DNA from 2 places in the Streptomyces sp. SID5469 genome. Region 2 is predicted to be linked to the other one. Evidence: riboswitches for the same ligand, from Rfam matches in the RefSeq annotation. Region 2 holds a riboswitch; the other holds the start of a gene.

Region 1 (10,718 bases), 3.6 Mb from region 2:
GGTCTCCGGGTCGTCCAGGTACTGCTGGGTGCGCTCCCGGAACGGGGTCACGAAGTCGACCATGACCTCGGCGAGGTCCGTCTTCAGCGCACCGTAGCCCTTGCCGGTGTACTTCTCCTCGAGTTCCGGGATACCGGTTCCGGTGAGGGTCGAGTAGATGGTCAGCAGATTGCTGATACCCGGCTTGTGCTCCGCGTCATACCTGATGACGGTGTCGGTGTCGGTGACCGCGCTCTTGACCTTCTTGGCGGTGGCCTTCGGCTCGTCGAGGAGGTTGATGAGGCCCTTGGGCGTGGACGCCGACTTGCTCATCTTGATCGACGGGTCCTGGAGATCGAAGATCTTCGCCGTCTCCTTGAGGATGTACGGCTTCGGGACCGTGAACGTCTCGCCGAAGCGGCCGTTGAAGCGCTCGGCGAGGTCGCGGGTGAGCTCGATGTGCTGGCGCTGGTCCTCGCCCACCGGGACCTCGTTGGCCTGGTACAGCAGGATGTCGGCGACCTGGAGGACCGGGTACGTGAACAGGCCGACGCTCGCGCGGTCGGCGCCCTGCTTGGCGGACTTGTCCTTGAACTGGGTCATGCGGGAGGCCTCGCCGAAACCGGTGAGACAGTTCATGATCCAGGCGAGCTGCGCGTGCTCCGGGACGTGGCTCTGGACGAAGAGCGTGCAGCGCTCCGGGTCGAGGCCCGCGGCGAGCAGCTGCGCGGCGGCGAGCCGGGTGTTGGCGCGCAGATCGGCCGGATCCTGCGGGACGGTGATCGCGTGCAGGTCGACGACCATGTAGAACGCGTCGTGGGACTCCTGGAGGGCCACCCACTGGCGGACGGCGCCGAGGTAGTTGCCGAGGTGGAACGAGCCTGCGGTGGGCTGGATTCCGGAGAGCACGCGGGGACGATCAGAGGCCATGTCCGCCATTCTCTCAGGTGCGAGGCGCCGGTCCGGAACAGGCCGGAAACAGAAGGGGAGGACTGTGATGGGCAGGGGCGTATCGGGCGAGGGCCTGTGGGGCAGGATTGCGCTGGTCAGGGGCTTGCGGCGGGGTCCACGGAGCCTGCGGGGCGCTCGGCGCGTACGGCCCGTGTTCGCCGTGGCCATGGCATGCATGGTGCTCGGGGCGCCGCAGGCCGGGGCTCTCGGCCGGGACGACGGTCATGGTCGCGACATACCGGACCTGGCGCTGGTCATCGCGGGCGGGTCGGGGCGGACGGTCGTCCTGCGCTCCGGGCAGCGGGACTTCGCCCGGATCTGGCAGTTGCTGGGGCCGATGAACGTCGGGACCGAGAAGGTGCCGGACGCCTGGGCGCGGGGCCGCTACCCGAAGGTGCGGGCCACCGTGGTGTGGGGCCTGACGGGCATCGGCGGCTGGCCGTACACCGACCGGGCGCCCGGCGGGGACGTCGGCATCGAGCGGCAGGACCAGGTGTTCCTCGCGGAGGACGGGACGCCCTGGGTGCGTACGGATCCGGCGCCGGACGTGGCGGACGACGACGTGCGCTGGCACCGGGCGACGCGTTCGGTCTTCGCCGAGGTGAACAGGAGCGGTCTGTTCGGGGCGGCTCCCGCGCCCCCGGCGGACGAGGGACCTTCGGCGGTGCGCTGGGGCGTGTGGGGGCTCGGCACGGGACTCGCCCTCGGGGTCGGCGGCACCCTCCTGGTACGCCGCACGGCGGCCCGGCGTGAAGGTGCCGGACCGCCGCGGGAGCCACGACAGGAGCTGATCGACCTGTAGGGCCGACCGGCGTACGGGGTGGCGTCAGCCGAGGTCGATCTCCGGGTAGAGCGGGAAGCCGGTCAGCAGGTCTCCGGCGCGGTGGGCGATCTCGTCCGCGATCTTCGGGTCCAGGACGTGCTGGGCCTTGGAGGGGGCGCCCTTGGCGGTGGTGCCGGGCTCGGTGGTGGTGAGGACGCGGTCGATGAGGCCCGCGATCTCGTCCATCTCGGCCGTGCCGAGGCCGCGCGTGGTCAGGGCGGGCGTGCCGATGCGGATGCCGGAGGTGTACCAGGCGCCGTTGGGGTCGGCGGGGATCGCGTTGCGGTTGGTGACGATGCCCGAGTCGAGCAGCGCGGTCTCGGCCTGGCGGCCGGTGAGGCCGTAGGAGGAGGCGACGTCGATCAGGTTGAGGTGGTTGTCGGTGCCGCCGGTGACCAGGGTGGCGCCGCGGCGCACCAGGCCCTCGGCGAGGGCGCGGGAGTTGTCGACGACGGCCTGGGCGTAGTCGCGGAACTCGGGGCGGCGGGCCTCGGCGAGCGCGACGGCCTTGGCGGCCATGACGTGCGGAAGGGGGCCACCGAGGACCATCGGGCAGCCGCGGTCGACCTGGTCCTTGAGCGAGTCGTCGCACAGCACCATGCCGCCGCGCGGGCCGCGCAGCGACTTGTGCGTGGTGGTCGTCACGATCTGGGCGTGCGGGACCGGGTCGAAGTCGCCGGTGAGGACCTTGCCCGCGACGAGGCCGGCGAAGTGCGCCATGTCGACCATCAGGGTCGCGCCGACCTCGTCGGCGATCTCCCGCATGATCCGGAAGTTCACGAGGCGGGGGTAGGCGGAGTAGCCGGCGACGATGATCAGCGGCTTGAACTCGCGGGCGGAGGTGCGCAGGGCCTCGTAGTCGATGAGGCCGGTGGCGGGGTCGGTGCCGTAGGAGCGCTGGTCGAACATCTTGCCGGAGATGTTCGGGCGGAAGCCGTGGGTGAGGTGGCCGCCGGCGTCCAGGGACATGCCGAGCATGCGCTGGTTGCCGAAGGCGCGGCGCAGCTCGGCCCAGTCGGCGTCGGAGAGGTCGTTGACGTTGCGGACGCCCGCCTTCGCGAGGGCGGGGGCCTCCACCCGGTCCGCGAGGACGGCCCAGAAGGCGACGAGGTTGGCGTCGATGCCGGAGTGCGGCTGGGCGTAGGCGTGCTGGGCGCCGAAGAGCTCGCGGGCGTGCTCGGCGGCGAGTGCCTCGACGGTGTCGACGTTGCGGCAGCCGGCGTAGAAGCGGCGGCCGACCGTGCCCTCGGCGTACTTGTCGCTGAACCAGTTGCCCATGGCCAGGAGGGTGGCCGGAGAGGCGTAGTTCTCGGAGGCGATCAGCTTGAGCATCTCGCGCTGGTCGGCGATCTCCTGCCCGATGGCGTCGGCGACGCGGGGCTCCACGGCCCGGATCACGTCGAGGGCGCTGCGGAAGGCGGTGGACTCGGTGGAAAGGGGCTGCTCGGGCATGTCGGCCTCCGGACGGCGTGGCGTTCAGCGTTCACGGTTCACGTTCGGCCCAGGCGCACGGCACACATTCGCATTCAGGCCGCTCCCCGATGGTCGGTCCCATCCCAGCGCGCCAGTCACGGCCCGTCGGCCAGCCTACCGGGCGTGCCGGACGGGCGGCGACGCGGCCGGGGCCGCGGGTCGACTACGCCCCGTCCGGCGTGCGCGCGACGATGGGGAGGGGGGTCACCCGTCGTCGTGCGGTCGGAAACGGAGTCCTCGTGAGCACCACCGAAACACTCATCGCCTCGGCCGACGCGCACAGTGCGCACACCTACCACCCGCTGCCGGTCGTCGTGGCGACGGCGGACGGGGCCTGGATGACGGACGTCGAGGGGCGCCGCTATCTCGACCTGCTGGCCGGATACTCGGCGCTCAATTTCGGACACGGCCACCGGCGGCTGATCGACGCGGCGCGAGCGCAGCTGGAGCGGGTGACGCTGACGTCGCGGGCGTTCCACCACGACCGGTTCGCCGCCTTCTGCACCCAGTTGGCAGAGCTGTGCGGCATGGAGATGGTGCTGCCGATGAACACGGGCGCGGAGGCGGTCGAGACGGCCGTGAAGACGGCCCGGAAGTGGGGCTACCGGGTGAAGGGCGTGCCCGCGGAGATGGCGAAGATCGTCGTGGCGGGCAACAACTTCCACGGCCGTACGACGACGATCATCAGCTTCTCCACGGATCCGGAGGCGCGGGCGGACTTCGGTCCGTACACACCGGGCTTCGAGATCGTGCCGTACGGGGATCTGACCGCGATGCGTTCGGCGCTCACCGAGAACACGGTGGCGGTGCTGCTCGAGCCGATCCAGGGCGAGGCGGGGGTGCTGGTGCCGCCGGCCGGCTACCTGGCCGGGGTGCGGGAGCTGACGCGGGACCGGAACGTCCTGTTCGTCGCGGACGAGATCCAGTCGGGGCTCGGCCGGACGGGGCGTACGTTCGCCTGTGAGCACGAGGGGGTCGTACCGGATGTGTACGTCCTGGGGAAGGCGCTCGGCGGCGGGATCGTGCCGGTCTCGGCGGTGGTGGCGTCGAGCGAGGTGCTCGGTGTGTTCCGGCCCGGTGAGCACGGGGCGACGTTCGGCGGCAACCCGCTGGCCTGCGCGGTGGCGCTGGAGGTGATCGCGATGCTGCGGTCGGGCGAGTACCAGGCGCGGGCGGCCGAGCTGGGCGAGCACCTGCACCGGGAGCTGGGGGTGCTGGCCGGCACCGGGCGGGTGACGGCGGTGCGCGGGCGCGGGCTGTGGGCGGGCGTGGACGTCGATCCGGCGTACGGCACGGGCCGGGAGATCTCCGAGAAGCTGATGGACCGGGGTGTCCTGGTCAAGGACACCCACGGCTCGACGATCCGGATCGCGCCCCCACTGGTGATCTCCAAGGAGGACCTGGACTGGGGGCTGGCCCAACTGCGTGGCGTGCTCGGTGTCTAGTGCCGTGACAGGCCCTAGAGGATCACATGGGGCAGGAAGCGGGCGTACTCGTCCGTGATCAGCCCGGACGACTCGCGGATGCCGAGGCCCGCCGACTCGTCCTCGACGACCCAGGCGCCGAGGACGACGTGGTTGCCGTCGAAGGCGGGCAGGGGTGCCAGCTCCTGGTAGCAGCAGGGCTCTTCCTCGCGTACGACGGGGGCGGCGCCCGGTGCGTGGACCGTCACCCCCGCGCCCTCCCGGCCGAGGAGCGGCTTGGCGACGTAGCCGTTGGCGGTCGCCAGGTCGCGTGGGCCGTCGAGGTAGGCGGGGAGCAGGTTCGGGTGTCCGGGGTACAGCTCCCAGAGGATCGCCAGCAGGGCCTTGTTGCTGAGCAGCATCTTCCAGGCGGGTTCGATCCACAGGGTGGAGCCCGTGCCGCCGCCGTTGTCGAGGGTGTCCAGGACATGGCCGGCGAAGCGGTCGCCGGTGAGCCACTCCCAGGGGTACAGCTTGAAGCAGCTGCGGATGAAGTGGAGCTGGTTGTCGACGAAGCGGCCGGAGAGCGGGTCCCAGCCGATCTCCTCCATGGAGATCCAGTCGGTGTCGAGGCCGGCCTGCTCCGCGGTCTCCTTGAGATAGGCGACGGTCATCAGGTCCTCGCCGAGTTCGTCGGCGGCGGAGTGCGCGAAGTAGAGCGGGCTGCCCGGCGGGAGGAGGGCGGCCTGCTTCTTCCAGGCGTCGACGAGCCGTTCGTGGAGGGAGTTCCACTGGTCGGCGCCGGGGAAACGGTCCTCCATCCAGAACCACTGGGGGCCGGCGGCCTCGACGAGCGAGGTCGGGGTGTCGGCGTTGTACTCGAGGAGCTTGGCGGGGCCCGTGCCGTCGTAGCGGAGGTCGAACCGGCCGTAGACGGACGGGAGTTCGGCGCGCCGGTGCCAGGCCTCGGCGACGAGCGCGGCGAGGCGCGGGTCGGCGATGCCGAGGTCGGCGAAGCGATTCTGCTCGACGATGTGCGCGGCCGCCGCCAGGCACATGCGGTGCAGTTCCTCGACGGTCTCCTCCAGCGCCTCCACCTCGGGCAGCGAGAAGACGTAGTACGCGCTCTCGTCCCAGTAGGGGCGCAGGGAGTCGTCGGGGTAGCGGGTGAGCGGGTAGATGAGGCCCTGCGCCTCGACGGTCTGCTGCCAGCCGGGGCGGGGGTCGATGGTGCGGCGTTCCATGGCGTACGAGTCCGATCGCTCCGTGACCGCTCAGCCGCCGGAGCCGCCCTTGCCGCTGCCGAAGCCGCCGCGGTCGACGCCGCCACCGCCGCTCGAACCGCCCGAACCCTTGGAGGGCTTGGTGAAGCTGCCGGAGTCGATGCGGCTCTTGCTCCTGTCGCCGCCGTAGTACCAGGTGTAGCCCGAGGAGACCTTGCCGCTGCCGGAGCTGCCCGTCTTGCAGTTCTTGTCGGCGACGACCTTGTAGCCGCCCTTGCCGAGGTTGTAGCTGTCGCGGTCGACGCAGCGCTTGTCGGGTTCGTCCGACGAGCAGGCGGTGAGCGCCGCCGCGAGGAGTCCCATGCCGCCGAGCACGACCGTGCCCGAGCGCAGTTGCCGTCGTGAGTTCGCCATGTTCGTACTCCCCCGTTCGTAGGATCAATCAGGCGATCACATTAGAGAGCGCCGCTCTGCCGTATGCACCGGCCCCCCGTGATCCCCTTCCCCTACAGTCACTTTGTGCTCTTTGGAATGATGTGCGCGCTCGGCGCGGCGGTCTGCTTCGGTACGGCGACGGTGTTGCAGGCGATCGCCACCCGGGAGGCCGCCACCACGGGGCCCGGCGGGGACGCGGCTCTGTTGCTGCGGGCGCTGCGGCAGTGGCGGTATCTGGCGGGCCTGGCGCTGGACGGGCTGGGCTTCCTGCTCCAGATCGCGGCACTGCGGTCGATTCCGATCTACGCGGTCGGCGCGGCCCTGGCGGCGAGCCTCGCGGTGACGGCGGTGGTCGCCGCACGGCTGTTGCATGTGCGGTTGAGCGGGGTCGAGTGGGCCGCGGTGGGGGTGGTGTGCGCGGGCCTCGGCATGCTCGGGCTGGCGTCCGGGGCGGAGGGCGACCGGGCCGGGTCGACGGCGCTGAAGTACGCGACGCTCGCGACGGCGGTGGCGGTGCTGCTGCTCGGGCTGGTGGGCGGGCGGATGTCCGGGCGGGGGCGGGCGTTGGTCCTCGGCCTCGGGGCCGGATTCGGGTTCGGGGTCGTAGCGGTGTCCGTACGCCTGATCGACGACCTCGCGCCCGCCACTTTGCTGACCAATCCGGCGACGTACGCACTGCTCATCGGCGGAGGCGCCGCATTCATCCTGCTGACCTCGGCGCTGCAACGCGGCTCGGTGACGACGGCCACGGCCGGCCTGGTCATCGGCGAGACCGTCGGACCGGCCCTGGTGGGGGTCATCTGGCTGGGTGACCGTACACGGGAGGGCCTGTCCTGGCTGGCCGTGCTGGGCTTCGTGGTGGCGGTCGCGGGGGCGTTGGCGCTGACACGGTTCGGGGAGGCGCCGGTGGAGGAGGGGTGACGGGGCGACGCGACTGAGCCCGCTTCCAGGGGCGCGGGGAGCTACGCGGCCCCCAGTTCGCACCAGACCAGCTTGCCCCGATGCCCGAGCCGGGACAGCGGCTGCCAGCCCCATACGTCGGAGCACGCCCGCACGAGGGCGAACCCGCGTCCGCTCTCGGCATCGGTCAACTCCTCCAACCGGCCGGGCGGCTCGGGCGGCTCGGGGTCGGCGTCCCAGGCACCGATCTGCAGGAGGCCGTCCCGGTAACGGACGCGGAGACAGGCCGGGCCCTTGGTGTGCAGTACGGCGTTGGAGACCAGCTCCGAGGCGAGGAGTTCGGCGGTGTCGGCGAGGTGGGTGAGGTGGTGGAGGGTGAGGACCAGACGGAGGGTGCGGCGGCAGACCGTGACGGCGCGGAGGTCCTGGGGGATGTAGAGGGAGTACTCCCAGGAGTCGGCGGCGGAGTCGGTTTCGGGCATGCGTCAGCTCCAAGTGGGGTGGGATTACGGGCGGTGGCAATGCCGCAGCCGTCACGGCAGGACGGAGCGGTGCGCTTCCGCAGCGTGTGCGTCTCATCACTGACAGTAGGTCTGAAAGTTATGACGGTGCAAGTCGTTCGCGTAATCTGACGCCCGAACGAGGCACCCATGCCGGCAAGTTGAGGAGCTGTACATGGCGACGCGGCGACACCCCACGGCACGGCAGGCGCGCCTGGGCTCCGAGCTGCGCAAACTCCGGGACGCCGCTGGGCTGAAGGCGACCGCGGCCGCGACCCTGCTGGGCGTGAGCTCGGTCCAGATGAGTCAGATCGAGTCCGGCATCGCAGGAGTCAGCGAGGAACGCATCCGCCGCCTCGCGGCCAACTACGCATGTTCCGACAGCGCGTTGATCGATGCCTTGGTCGTCATGGCCACGGACCGGACCCGTGGCTGGTGGGAGGAGTACCGAGGTGTCCTTCCGGCCGCCTACCTGGACCTCTCCGAACTCGACCACCACGCGACGTTCCGCCACGATGTGGCGGTCATCCATGTGCCTGGGCTCTTCCAGACGGAGGACTATGCCCGTGCGCTCTTCTCCTATATGAACCCGGAGTTCCCGGAGAGCGAGGTGGAACACCGGGTACACCACCGGATGAAGCGGAGGGTCGTCATCGAGGGTCCCACGCCCATTCCGTACGAGGCCGTGATCCACGAAGCAGCACTCCGCATCAAGGTGGCCGGCCGACCCGCTTCGTGTGCCCAACTCACCCGGGTTGCGGAGCTGTCCGAGGAAGAGCACATCAGCGTGCGGGTCATCCCGTTCGGCCTGGACGACTTCGCCGGTGCCGGAAGCGCCATGGTGTACGTGGGTGGCGCGGTACCGCGCCTGGACACTGTCGTACGCGACGCTCCGCACGGCACGGCCTTCGTCGATTCGGAAGCCCAACTGGACCACTTTCGGACGCTCTTCCGTAGGGTGAAGGGGGAATCACTGGACCCCGGTCAGTCACGTGACCTCATCCACAAGCTCATCAAGGAACTGTGAGGAAGAGCCATGGCCACCCGCCTCAAGTGGCAGAAGTCGTCCTTCTCCGGCGGCGGTGAAGGCAACGACTGCCTCGAACTCGCATCCACCCCCACCACCCTCCACCTCCGCGAGAGCGACACCCCCACCACGGTCCTCACCACCACCCCCACCACCCTCGCCCACCTCCTGGCAGGCATACGCGCCCACGCCGTTCCCGGCCAGGCGTGACCAAAGGCTGGGCGCCGGTGCCCACCCGGCCTCACTGAGGTCAGCCGGTACTGTCGAAAGGCAATGCCGCGCACAAGGCGTCCAGCGCCCCCGACCACCCGTGGTCCGGTGGTGTCCCGTAGCCCACCACCAGCGCGTCGGACCGCTCGGCGGTCGACTCCGGGTGGCGGTAGCGGTCGAGGCCGTGCACCGCGAGCCCCTGCCAGGCCGCCGCCCTCAGCGTCGACTGCTCGGTGCCCGGCGGCAGGCGCAGCACCACGTGCAGGCCCGCCGCGATGCCCGTCGCCCGGCCCCCGGGGGCCTGTTCGGCGAGCCGCGCCACCAGGGCGTCCCTGCGCCGCCGGTAACGCAGCCGGGACGCGCGAATATGGCGGTCGTAGGCGCCCGACGCGATGAACTCCGCCAGGGTGAGCTGGTCCAGCACCCCGCACGACCAGTCCACCCCACCCTTCGCCGCGACCACCTCCGGGGCGAGCGCCGGCGGCAGCACCAGCCAGCCCAGCCGCAGGCCCGGCGCCAGGGACTTGCTGGCCGTGCCCATATGGACGACGTGGTCGGGGTCGAGCCCCTGGAGGGCGCCGACCGGCTGGCGGTCGTAGCGGAACTCCCCGTCGTAGTCGTCCTCCAGGATCAGACCGTCGTCGCGCCGCGCCCAGTCCACCACCCGCGCCCGCCGGTCGGGGTGCAGCGGTACGCCCATCGGGAACTGGTGCGCGGGCGTCATCAGCACCGCCCGTACGCCTCCCAGCGCACCCCCACCCTGCGCACCGGCCGCCAACTCCTCCGTACGCGTGCCCAGTTCGTCGAATCCGAGCGGCACCGTGCGCAGCCCGGCCGCCTCCAGCAGCCGCCAGTGGGCGTCGAGCCCGTACGACTCCACGGCCAGCGAGGTCAGTCCCCGCCCGCGCAGCACCTGGCCGAGCAGCATCAGGCCGTGCAGGAAGCCGGAGCAGATGACGATGTGCTCCGGGTCCGTGCGGACGCCCCGGGCGCGGGCCAGATAGCCGGCCAGGGCGGTGCGCAGTTCCACCCGGCCGCGCGGGTCGCCGTAGTGGAGGGCCTCGTGCGGGGCGACGGTCAGCGCGCGACGGGAGGCCTTCAGCCAGGCGGCGCGGGGGAAGGAGGACAGGTCGGGGGTGCCGGGGACCAGGTCGTACACCGGGCGGGCGCGGGTCGGGCGGCCGGGGGCCGAGGCGGCGGTGGGCGTCGGCACCGGGCGCCGTGCGACGCTCGTGCCCGAGCCCTGGCGGGCGGTGAGCCAACCCTCCGCCACCAGGTCCGCGTACGCCTCCGCGACCGTGTTGCGGGCGATGCCGAGGTCGGCGGCGAGCGACCGTGATGAGGGCAGCCGGGTGCCGGGGGCGAGGCGCCCGCCGCGGACCGCCTCGCGGAGGGCTTCCGTCAGACCTCTGCGGATGCCGGGTCCGGTCGGCTCGACGTGGAGATCGACCCCGAAAGTGGCCCAAGATTTCGCCATGTAAATGGACCATACTCCTGGGCTGCTTCGCTCATAGGGTCGAGAGCATGACGACGAACGACACCACCACCGCCACGACCACCCCCACCGCCGAGTACGCCCCCGAGCACAGCCCCCGCCTGAACTGGGCCAAGCTCGCCCCCGATGTGTACAAGGCCATGATCCGGCTCGACACGGCGGCTCAGCGGGGCCTCGACCCGAAGCTGCGCGAGCTGGTGAAGATCCGCGCCTCGCAGCTCAACCACTGCGCGTTCTGCCTCGACATGCACACCAAGGACGCGCTGGCGGCGGGCGAGAGCGTCGAGCGGGTCGTGCAG
Region 2 (10,718 bases):
GGAGATCCCGGTCCCCGTACCCGGGCCGGGCGAAGTACTGATCGAAGTGAAGGCGGCGGGCGTGTGCCTCTCCGATCTCCACCTCATCGACGGAAGCATCACGCCGCTGCACCTGAACTCCAATGTGCTCACCCTCGGGCACGAACTCTCCGGCGTCATCCATTCCCTGGGACCCGGCCTCAAGCGGGACCTGGCCGTCGGCACACGGGTCGCCCTGCAGGCAGGACAGCCCTGCGGCGAGTGCGCCCGCTGCGTCAGCGGCGGCACGTGCGTATCGTTCCGCGGCCGCGGCGTCGACTACGACGGTGGCTGGTCCCAGTACACGATCGCCCGTGAGGACACCGTCGTCCCCATCCCCGACACACTTCCCTTCGACCAGGCGGCGATCATCCCCGACGCCGTTTCCACCTCGTACGCGGCCCTGGTCGACACCGTGCAGGTGCGTTCCGCCCAGGCCGTGGGCATCTGGGGAGTGGGCGGGGTGGGCGCCCATGCCGTCCGGCTGGCCCGCATGATGGGTGCCACGCCGATCATCGCCGTCGACCCGCTGCCCAATGCGCGTGCGCGAGCCCTCGCGTTCGGCGCCGATGTCGCGCTCGACCCGTCCGACCCCGGTTTCGTCGAAGCCGTGCTGCGGGCCACCGACGGCCTGGGCCTGGACTACGCCTTCGACTTCGCGGGCGTTCCCCGGGTCAGGGAGCAGGCGTCGCCTCTCCTCGGTAACCACGGTGCGCTCGTCCTGGTGGGTATCACCACCGAGCCGCTGAAGATCTCGGAGAAGATGACCTTCAACCTGAAGAACAAGAAGGTGTTCGGACACTACGGATCCTCGTTCGATCACGTCTACGAGCTGATCCGGTTGGCCGGCAGCGGCCGTCTCGACCTGGCCCCGTCCATCACCGACCACATCCCCCTGGCCGACGTCCCCGAGGCGATCCACCGCCTGGAGAACAAGATCGGCGATCCGATCCGCCTCATCCTCGTTCCCTGACGAGTCGACCGAGCGAGATGGGCCGCCCCGGCGACGGAGCCGGCCCATAGCGCGCCCAACACCCGCAACCGCCCCCCCAGAGAAGCAGACCGACATGCGCGACTCACGCAACGCCACCGCATCCAGTGACAGCAGGAATCCGACAGGCCTGTCGGCAACCACGGTGCGCACCCGCGTGACGGTCCCACTCCGCTTCGGCGACGGCTGTACAGTGACCGCCGACCTCGCCACCTTCCACCACCTCGCCGACGGGCAGGAACACGTGGCCGTCATCCTCGGCGAACCCGCCGCTGGCCGGCCCCCGCTGGTGCGCCTGCACTCCGAGTGCCTGACCGGCGACGTCTTCGGCTCGGCCCGCTGCGACTGCGGCCCCCAGCTGCGCGAGGCGCTCGAGCGCATCGCCGACCGCGGAGGCGTCCTGCTCTACCTCCGCCAGGAGGGACGCGGCATCGGCCTCTACAACAAGCTCGACGCCTACGCCCTCCAGGACCAGGGCCTCGACACCTACGAGGCCAACACGACCCTCGGCCTCCCCGAGGACGCCCGCGACTACACCGCCGCCGCGCAGATGCTCGCCGCCCTAGGCATCTTTGAGCTGGACCTGCTGTCCAACAATCCGGACAAGGCGGCCCAGCTGCGCACCCTGGGCCTAACGGTGACCCAGCACGTTCCCACGGGCGTGTTCACCACGGCCCACAACATCCGCTACCTCCGTACCAAGGTGGTCCGCACTCAGCACACACTGCCGCTGACGGAACTGACGGTGGGCTGACGGCCGATGCCCATCGGCTCATGGCTCAGCCCTGTCGTCAACGCGATGCCGCGCGTGACCGGGCAGATGGGCCGCGTCGCCGAGCAGGAAGACGCGTCCCCGGCACCAGCGGTCGATGCGAAACCGGAAGCTGTACTCGGCCAGGAACAAGTAGCCCTCATCCTCGCGGCCCTTCACGCTCGCGTCCTCGTCCAAACCGGAGAGTCCCACAACAAGATCAAGGCGACGTGTTGATGATCTGCAAGCCCTGGCAAGGGCCGTCCCGCAAACGCTGACACGGCGCCGCCGGGATCGTGTCCGGCGGCGCCCTTTTCTGGTGCGCGGTCGGACAGGATTCCGCCCAGCGTGTGAACCGACTCACCCCCACGCCCCGCCGGAACCACCCGTCCTCTGTGGCCGTCTTGTGCGCTGACTGTGTACGAAGCAGGGATGTGGGGGACGTTGTGACGCGGAACGTAACGAAGGCCGGTCTTCTGGCGGTGGCCATGGCGACGATGCTCGGGGCCTCGGCCTGCGGCGGGGAAGCCGGCGCGGCGGCCGGGGGGACCGGCGGGACGCTCCCCGCGCACGGGAAGGGGGAGCCCGTGGCGCCCGCAGGGGACGGGGCGTCCTCCGGCTCGGCCTCGACGTCTCCCGGCACCGTGGGGAAGTTGTCCGGGATCGCGCAGACCGCGGCGTCGCCCATCACCCGGCACGTGCCGTGGAATCTGGACATTCTGGATCAGCGGTCGCGGCCGCTGAACGGGAAGTTCACCACCACCGCCACGGGCAAGGGCGTTCACGTCTATGTGATCGACACCGGGATGGACATCGCTCACAAGGAGTTCGGCGGACGCGCCCGCCTCGGCGCCGACTTCGTGGGCCCGAAGGACTCCGGTGACTGCTTCAACGAGGGGGGCATCGGCCACGGCACGTTCGTCGCGGGCATTATCGGCGGGGCGAGGTACGGGGTGGCGCCCAAGGCGGAGCTCGTACGGGTCCAGGGCATCCTGTGCGAGAGCGAGGGCGGCGGTTCCCCGGCGGCGGCCGAGGCGGCCGTGGTCAAGTCGGTCAAGTGGGTCACCGCGCACGCGCAGAAGCCGGCGGTGGTGAACATGTCGCTCAACTTCGACCACCGGTCGGCGGCCGTGGAGTCCGCCGTGAAGAAGATGGTCGACGCGGGGATCCCGACGGTGGTGTCGGCCGGCAACTTCCATGACGACGCCTGCAAGCACTCCCCGGCCGGCGTCCCCGGCACGATCGTCGTGGCGGCCTCCACCTCGAACGACCGCGCGTGGAGCGACGGCGGCTCCTACGGATCGGGTTACGGCCGGTGCGTGGACCTGTACGCCCCCGGCCAGAAGGTGACCGCCGCCCTCGCCGGCGGCGGTACGACCACGGAGAACGACGGCGCGACGTCCTGGGCCGCGCCGCATGCGACCGGCGTGATCGCGCTGTACCTGTCGGCGCACCCCCATGCCACTGCTCACGAGGTCCACGTCTGGCTCGACCACACGGCCACCCGTGGTGTCGTGCGCGATGTCCGCTCCGACACTCCCAACCGGCTGCTCAACACCGGCGGCCTCTGACCTGCCGCCCCACCCTGGACGCGCACCGGTCGAACACGGCATCGCCCACCTCAAGAACTGGCGGTCCGTCACCAGACTCCGCAGCGGCCCCGCCCGCGCCACCCACCTCCTGCGTGCCCTGCTTGTTCTGACGAACCTCGAAGTCAACCGCTGACTGGCTTCGTTCGCTTCCAGCAGCATCTTGTGTGTGAGTTCAGAAGGCGTCTGGCGTGGAGGCGCGTCAGGAGTGCCCACAAGATTGACGTCAGCGCAGAGGGTGTGGGCCGGCCCACCCAGCCAAGGGCACTGATCGGAGTATGCATGCTGCGTCTACTACAGTGCGGTGTGGGCCGTGACTGGCGCTGAGGTGGAGCACCACCGGGGAGCGGTCTGACGAGACGTCGTTGCCGTGCGCCTGGGCGAGTGGTCAGCAACGCCTGGAGGACGACCATGTCCGCGACTCAGACGGCCCAGCTCATGGACGGCACCGGCCATGCCCGGCGCATCGTCGAAGAGGCTGCTGCCAAAGCGGCCGAGATCTCACAGCGCACGGGTACTGCCCCCTGTCTGGCGACGGTGCTGGTGGGAGATGACCCCGCATCGGTCACTTATGTCCGCATGAAGCGGGCACGGTGCGCAAAGGCAGGTATCCGGTCTCGACACATCGCTCTGCCTGCTACCACCACGACCGCTGAGCTGATCGACAGTCTCTCTGGGCTGTCCGGCGATCCGGAGGTGCACGGCATCCTTCTCCAGCATCCTTGCGGCCCGCACATCGATGAGCGCGCGGCGTTCGAGGCCATCGCCCCGGCGAAAGATGTCGACGGGGTCACGATGCATTCCTTCGCCGCAATGAGCTTTGGCCTGCCGGGCTTCGTATCCTGCACCCCGGGCGGAATCATGCGGCTGCTGGAGGCGTACGACGTCGACCTCGCCGGCAAGCACGCCGTCGTGGTGGGGCGCAGCGCGATTCTCGGCAAACCGGTGGGGATGCTCCTGCTCGCCAAGGACGCAACGGTGACCTACTGCCACTCCCGCACGGCAGACCTATCGGCGATGGTCCGGGAAGCGGACGTCGTGGTAGCGGCCGTGGGACGGCCCCGGCTCATCCGCGGTGAGGACATCAAGCCCGGCGCGGTGGTGATCGACGCCGGATACAACCCGGGCAACGTCGGCGACGTGGACTTCGACGCCGTTCTCACCCGTGCCCGTCTGATCACTCCGGTGCCTGGCGGCGTAGGACCGATGACCATCGCCGTCCTGCTCGAACAGACCGTGGACGCCGCCGCGAACCAGCTCGGAGTCCAGCAGTGAAATCGTGAACATCACCCGAACGTAGATCTGGGTGTTGGTGCCTCCCGCCACAGCCAGGCGGTGGAGTGCCCCGACTACAGTTGTTGCACAGTCTCCCTCCGCGCGCCCAACCGAACGTAGCTAGGTCGCCCAGAGCTGTGCACGTCAAGGCAACTGGTGGCGGGGAAGCCGGGCAGTACGCCGGTTGGGCGATCGGGGGAGCATGGAACGGCTGATCACGTTGCGCCTATGGGATCTCGTGGAGCCGCTTGCGGAACACTCCGGTGGCCTCGCCGCCGCGGAAGATGACCTCCTTGCCGTTCACCTTCACCTTCGCCTTCTTCTCGTCGAGTCCGAACACCTCGGCGAGGTGGAGCGGGTCGGGGCCGTGGACGAGTGCTTGTCGGTCTGGTTGATCAGCAGGGGGCGGGTCGGAGGTGGCGGGCCGGCATCGGCGCCGGTGTTCCAGCCACGCACCGACGGTTCGCCGACGCGCCTCGGGTTACAGCAGGCGTGCGAGAGGCAGCGCCGCGATGTCGGGAGCGGGCCGGGAGACATACAGGTCGGTGTGGTAGAAGCCGTCCGCTTCCTTGTCTGCCGTGTGCAGTCCGTTCACAGCCAGGGCGTGGAACGCCGCGTACCGTTCGGCGCTGTCGGCAAAGCGGCGCTGCCGGAAGGTACGGGCGGACAGTTTCTCCGTCACCAGGCCCGAGCGTGCGAGCAGGTCGGCGATCGGCTGGTAGGGCACGGTGCGCAGCACGAACGCCGCGACCCACGGTGGGGTCGGCATGCAGTCGAGAAGCCTCGTGAAGGTCCGGGTGAAGACGTAGCCGACGCCGCCTGTGACGGTGATGAGGTCCGTGCCCGCCAGTGTGCGGCGCAGGGCGGGGCTCGGTTCGGTGACTTCGAGGTTCTCCGCGAAGGCGTGGTCGAGTAGGCCGACGGCGCGGGCGTATCCGACGGCCAGGGCTGCCGAGTCGATGCCTGTCGCCGTTGCGGCTTCCGGGCGGCGGCGCGCTGCGAAGAAGGTCCGGTCCTCGGCCGCGAGTTGCCGGGTTGGCAGGGCGGAGAGGTGGTGGGAGGTGTACCGGGTGGACAGGTCCGACAGAGTGACACGGCAGTTGAGGAGAGCTGTGTTGATCCCGTAGGAGCAGCACAGGTCCACCACGTTCAGTGGCGTCCGGTCGGGGTGCAGCCAGCGCAGAGCATAGGTCAGTGCCCGGAAGACGGCCTGCCCATGGTGGGGTATTTGGTACTCGAGGGATCGCAGGGTTGCGAAGTACGGGCGGGGGTCGGGGCAGTTGTAGATGTCGTTGAAGTTGGCTTTGCCCCAGTCGGCATTCGCGGTGCTGTTGCTCGCTCCTGCTGCCATGGGCGGTCTCCTGACCTGCGTCGGCCGGTGGGAACGACCCGATGGCCGCAGGGATACGGCCAGCGCCTGTGCGCTCGTCGGGTCGCGCCACGGCCCCACTCTGCCCTCCCCGGCGCCCGACGGCAGCCTGGAGGAGCTGACAGGGTGATCACGGTCCGTGACCGGGGGTGTTGGTGTAGCCGGGGCGGGCAGGAGCGTGTGGCGTCCCGGTTCAGCCCGGTCCGCGGCATCGAGGAAGAAGTACCGCACCAACCCGAGACGGCAGGCCCGGCTGAAGGCGGCCCTGCTCGGACGGTCCCGCGGCGGGCTGACCTCCAGATCTACCTGGCCGCCGACCGGCGCTGTCGGCCGATGGCGCTGGCCTGACTGCCGGCCAGGCCGCCGACAGCCCCCAGTTCCTCACGGTCCTCCCGGTCCTGGCGAAGGTTCGGGCCCGTCTGCCCGCCGGCCGTCCCCGCACCCGGCCCGCCGCCGTGACCGGCGACAAAGCCTATTTTTCTCGCGCCAACCACTCCCACCTGCGTAAACGCCGTATCAAGGAAGTCATGCTTCTACCGCGACCGCAACACGGTCGAGCGGGCCATCAACAGGATGAAGGACTGGCGAGGCATCGCTACCCGCCATGACAAGACGCCCGAGAGCTACCTCGCCGGATTCCACCTCCGCGCAGCCACCATCTGGATCGGCAGTCTCCTGCAGACCAATTGATCACAACCGAAGACGGACTCTAGTGCTGGGGGCCTCTTTGGTTGGGTATATGTCCTGGTGGCAGGGTAGTTGCGGTTGCTCGGGGCGGGGTGCTGGGCGATGGTTTTACGGGCACGGCCAAGATGAGGACGAACGGGCGGTCGTTCGCCGGTTGCCGGGGGGCGCGGAAGGCTCCGCGGGATTGGGGCACCGCTTCAACCGTTGAACGGTGCCCCAGCAGCGGTCATGCCGACTTCGCGGGAAGAGTGCCGAGAAACTCGCGGACGTGTCGCAGCCACGTCGTGCGGTCGGCCTCGTTCAGGATGTGGGCCGCGCCGGGCAGTTCGATCAGCTTGGCGCCCGTGATGCCGGCCGCCAATCGATACGAGCTCTGGGGCAGGACCAGCCTGTCGCCGGTCGGTGCCACCACCAGCGTGGGGGCGGACAGGTGTCCGAGGTCTGCTCGGACATCCACTCGGGACACCAGGTCGAAGTGGTCCACCGTCCCCGGCGGCATCCCGGCCAGGGTCTGGGTCACCAGTGCATCGAGGTCGGCCGGCGCGATGTCCGCCAGATCCGTCGGCGACAGGCACGAAAGGCAGGCGAGCCGGGCCATGTCGCGCCACTGGCCCGCCCCTGCCAAGGTCTTGATGAGCTGGGCGGCCAGCGCCAGGACCGGGTCCGCGACAGGGAACCCGGCGGTGAGGACGAGTGCCCTGACCCGCTCGGGATGCCGGGAGGCGATCCGGACGGCCACGGCGCTGCCCAGCGACTCGCCGAGCACGACGAACGACTCCTGCCCTGCCGCGACGGCGGAGGCGACCAGTTGGTCGGCGAGTTCGTCCAGGTCCAAGGGCTCGGTTGCCAAAGGAGAGCCGCCCGCCCCCGGGTAGTGCGGGCCGATGAGCGTGTGGTCACGGGCAAGATCGTCGAGGACGAGGCCGAAGTTGCCATCGATACCGCCGCCGGCACCGTGGGCAAGCAGCAGTGCGGGGCCGCTGCCCTTCACGACAACGTCGAGGTGAGGCGTGGCAAGCGAGTGCTCAGTGTTCATGCCGCCGACGCTAAACTCTGACATCAATGTCAGAGTCAAGTCGCGGCACTGGGAGGCAAGCCACGTGCGCATGAAGGAGATGGTCCGGCACACCGGAGTCCATGAGCGGCTACTGCGCTACTACGAGCAGCAAGGGCTTCTGGCACCGGCGCGGCTACCGAGCGGCTACCGCATCTACAGCGAGTCGGACGTGGAAACGGTGCGCCGTATCCGCTGCCTCCTGGCGGCAGGGCTCCCGACTTCTCTGATCGCTCAGGTTCTGCCCTGCATCCGCACGGACGACGATCGCCTCGTGCCCACCTGCCCGGACCTGGTCGCCCAGCTGGCGCAGGAAAGGGAGCGGATCACCCGCGCCATCAAGGAGTTGCAGGCATCCCGCACGATGCTCGACACCGTCATCGCCGCCGCGCCCGTACAGGGCGCTGAGACACTGAGATCGCCTCAGCCAGACGCTGACGAGGCAAGTTACTGACTTCGGCGTTTTAGGTCGGTTCGGTCTGTCGAGAGTGAGACCGGTCCCGGCGAGGAAGCCGCCGAGGATGCCGTGCTGGTACTGCAGCGCTTTGAGTCGCCGTGGAGACTTCAGTAGCTGGTGGGCGCCGTCGAGCAGGCGGATGTAGTCGTTCTCGCCGAGCGAGCGGCGCTCGCCTTTGCGGCCGGTACGCCGGCGCAGCCGGTAGCGGAGGCGGGTGGGCAGGTTCGGCTCGACGCACAGGAGCCCGGCCACCGACAGCCGTCCCCGACTGCGCCCCGAAACGCCCACCGTGGGGGTGATGCCGCGCCGGCCCAGGTGCGGCCCATGGGCGGCCGGCCGGTCACACCCGCTTCGTCCTCGAAGCAGATGAACGCACCGGTCGCCGCCCGGAGGGTTCCACCTCCTGGCAGGTCGCCTCCCGCCACGCGGTGACCGCGTCGTCGTCCCGCTCAGCGGCGGGCCGGCCAGGCATCTGCACGCGGTCCACACCTGGTCGTCCGTCCAGCCATGTGCGGCCGGTCCCTCGTCCAGCCAGGCGGCGAGCCTTGCGGTTGATGTGCAGTGCTCAACCCCGGGGAGGGCGGCGAAGAACCCGTCGCCGTCCAGCAGCCGCCACCTCGGTACCGGGAAACCGCTGAACGCCTTCTGGTTCTGCGGTGCTCGAGATTGCGGCACGCCCGCACCGTTCCGTGCCGCTCGGCCCGTTCGTCGTGCGGGTGTCCGCCAGGAGGCCGAAGTTCGCCGAACCTTCACCCATTTTGTCGGTGAACAGCTGGGCGCACTCCTTGCCCTACGCCACCTTGTTCACGCTCTTCGGGGTAGCCGCCGGACCCGTGTGTCGAGGCCATCGCGTACTCGTCACAGTCGACCGCCTTCGCCGAAGCATCGGACGTCAGACGGGGCCGCTCGATACTGCTTTCGCGCAGGCTGGTGAGCCGACCGGCGGAATGCGGATAGTGACCGCGTGGATCACATCGGAGCATAGTGATCGGATTCCGGTGTGTCGCCAGGAGGAGATCATGTGACGAATTCTTTAGGGCCCGACTCAGGGTCCCGCTCCGGCTCGCACGTGATGGTGCGACGGGGCCTGACGAAATCCAAATGCGCGCAGGCGGAAATGGTATGGGTTGCGCTGGTCCTGCTCCTGACGGCGCTGCCGGTGGGCTGGTGCGGCCTCAAGGACTTCAAGGATGCTCTGACTTTCCCGGGTTGCGTCACCGGAGCGGCCCTCATGGTGGCGGCCCTCATCATGCTCGTGGGTGTTGCCGCGGTCGTGGACTGTTGGATCCGAGGGCCGATTTCCAACTTTGGAGTGGTCGCGCTGATCAGTACCGGCGTGGCGTTGTTGACGAACGTCTTGCTCGCGTTTCAGACATGGAATGACGGCGAGAGAGTCGTCTACAAGGTACTGTCCATTGTGCTCAGCGTGGGTTCGCTATTGGCTGTCATCCAGGTGTGGCGAAGACTGGATGAGATCCCCACTCCCAAGCGGGTGGCTGCGGCACTCATTGTCTCCACGATCGTGGCGGTCGCCAATTTCAGCTACCAGTATCTCTTTCAGCCGCACCGGCGCGAGGTCGCCCCGCTCGTGCAGCTGAACGTGGGCAAGGCGGTGCTCAGTGCGGACCGCAAGGCGTTCTCCGTGCCGGTCGACATCAAGCTCGTGAACCACAGTGATGTGAGTTTCTATGTGCTGGGCGCCGAGTTCCACGCCATGGGAGAGGACGTGACGGTGAGCCCGACGGACCTGGACCGCTCGAAGTGGCGGGAGGGCGCCGAGCAATGGGCCAGATACCGGGAGAAGCACCCGCTCACCCGCAGGGAGGTCTACCAGCCCGGCAAGCTGGTGGCGGCGCAGCAGTGGATTCCCGCCGGACACTGGGTCGAGGCGAAAGATGAGGCGCTCACGCGAACCGTTGTTCAGCTTCCCATCGACACGCATTTCGACAAGCTGACGTTCTACGCCACCCTGAGCCTGGCGCGTAAAGACCGGCTCGTTATGGGAAATTTCGGAAGGCCTGGTTACTCCTGGCGGGGCGTCGAGCTGCCCCATTGGGTGAAGGCAGGGCAGGAGGACAACGACACCATCATCCAAACGGCCGATATGCAAGAAAACAATGCGATCGATCATTATACGAGAGAATCGCGCCGCGTCACTACCTATTGGCGCTTTGGTCTACATGGTGTAGACGTGGCGCCGGTCATCGTGCCGGTGGGTGAGGAAGGTCGCACATTCTCCGAACAGACGAACCGCGAGGTGCGGAACCGCTACGGTCTGATCGACGTCTTGGCGGGCCCGGTCGAACAGACGCTGGACGAGATCAAGAGCCGGCGCTGACCAGCCCCTCCAACCACACACCAGGGCGCGAGAGCTGTTCACGCGATCCCAGGAGCGGCACACGTCGATGAGCTCGTAGCCGTGTATCCGCAAGCCGCGGGCGTACGGCTCGTTGAAGGGGATCCTGACCGCTCGGTCGCGTGCGATGTGCCGGTTTGGTGTCAGTGGGTTGGTGTCGGTTCCGCCGGG

Evidence for each region. A riboswitch is a leader RNA that binds a small molecule or an ion and turns the genes downstream of it on or off. The one in region 2 is predicted to bind ZMP and ZTP.
Region 1: it holds a riboswitch for ZMP and ZTP, as region 2 does, so the genes downstream of both, GTY58_RS17885 (glycine hydroxymethyltransferase) here and GTY58_RS02955 (bifunctional 5,10-methylenetetrahydrofolate dehydrogenase/5,10-methenyltetrahydrofolate cyclohydrolase) in region 2, are expected to answer to the same signal.

The regions. Positions count from the first base shown of each region.
Region 1 is NZ_WWIN01000001.1:4,238,671-4,249,388, forward strand. It holds gene trpS (tryptophan--tRNA ligase) at 1-909, opposite strand, end outside; gene GTY58_RS17880 (hypothetical protein) at 1,097-1,732, shown strand; gene GTY58_RS17885 (glycine hydroxymethyltransferase) at 1,757-3,205, opposite strand; ZMP/ZTP riboswitch at 3,246-3,335, opposite strand; gene rocD (ornithine--oxo-acid transaminase) at 3,466-4,671, shown strand; gene GTY58_RS17895 (glutathionylspermidine synthase family protein) at 4,686-5,873, opposite strand; gene GTY58_RS17900 (hypothetical protein) at 5,904-6,266, opposite strand; gene GTY58_RS17905 (hypothetical protein) at 6,384-7,208, shown strand; gene GTY58_RS17910 (ATP-binding protein) at 7,250-7,669, opposite strand; gene GTY58_RS17915 (helix-turn-helix transcriptional regulator) at 7,863-8,714, shown strand; gene GTY58_RS17920 (DUF397 domain-containing protein) at 8,724-8,924, shown strand; gene GTY58_RS17925 (PLP-dependent aminotransferase family protein) at 8,965-10,401, opposite strand; gene GTY58_RS17930 (carboxymuconolactone decarboxylase family protein) at 10,449-10,718, shown strand, end outside.
Region 2 is NZ_WWIN01000001.1:681,182-691,899, reverse strand. It holds gene GTY58_RS02970 (zinc-binding dehydrogenase) at 1-991, shown strand, start outside; gene ribA (GTP cyclohydrolase II) at 1,086-1,763, shown strand; gene GTY58_RS39405 (hypothetical protein) at 1,782-1,958, opposite strand; gene GTY58_RS02960 (S8 family peptidase) at 2,207-3,331, shown strand; ZMP/ZTP riboswitch at 3,653-3,738, shown strand; gene GTY58_RS02955 (bifunctional 5,10-methylenetetrahydrofolate dehydrogenase/5,10-methenyltetrahydrofolate cyclohydrolase) at 3,761-4,624, shown strand; gene GTY58_RS02950 (hypothetical protein) at 5,106-5,975, opposite strand; partial or broken gene GTY58_RS02945 (IS5/IS1182 family transposase) at 6,220-6,683, shown strand; gene GTY58_RS02940 (alpha/beta fold hydrolase) at 6,907-7,716, opposite strand; gene GTY58_RS02935 (MerR family transcriptional regulator) at 7,781-8,188, shown strand; gene GTY58_RS02930 (DMT family transporter) at 9,213-10,529, shown strand.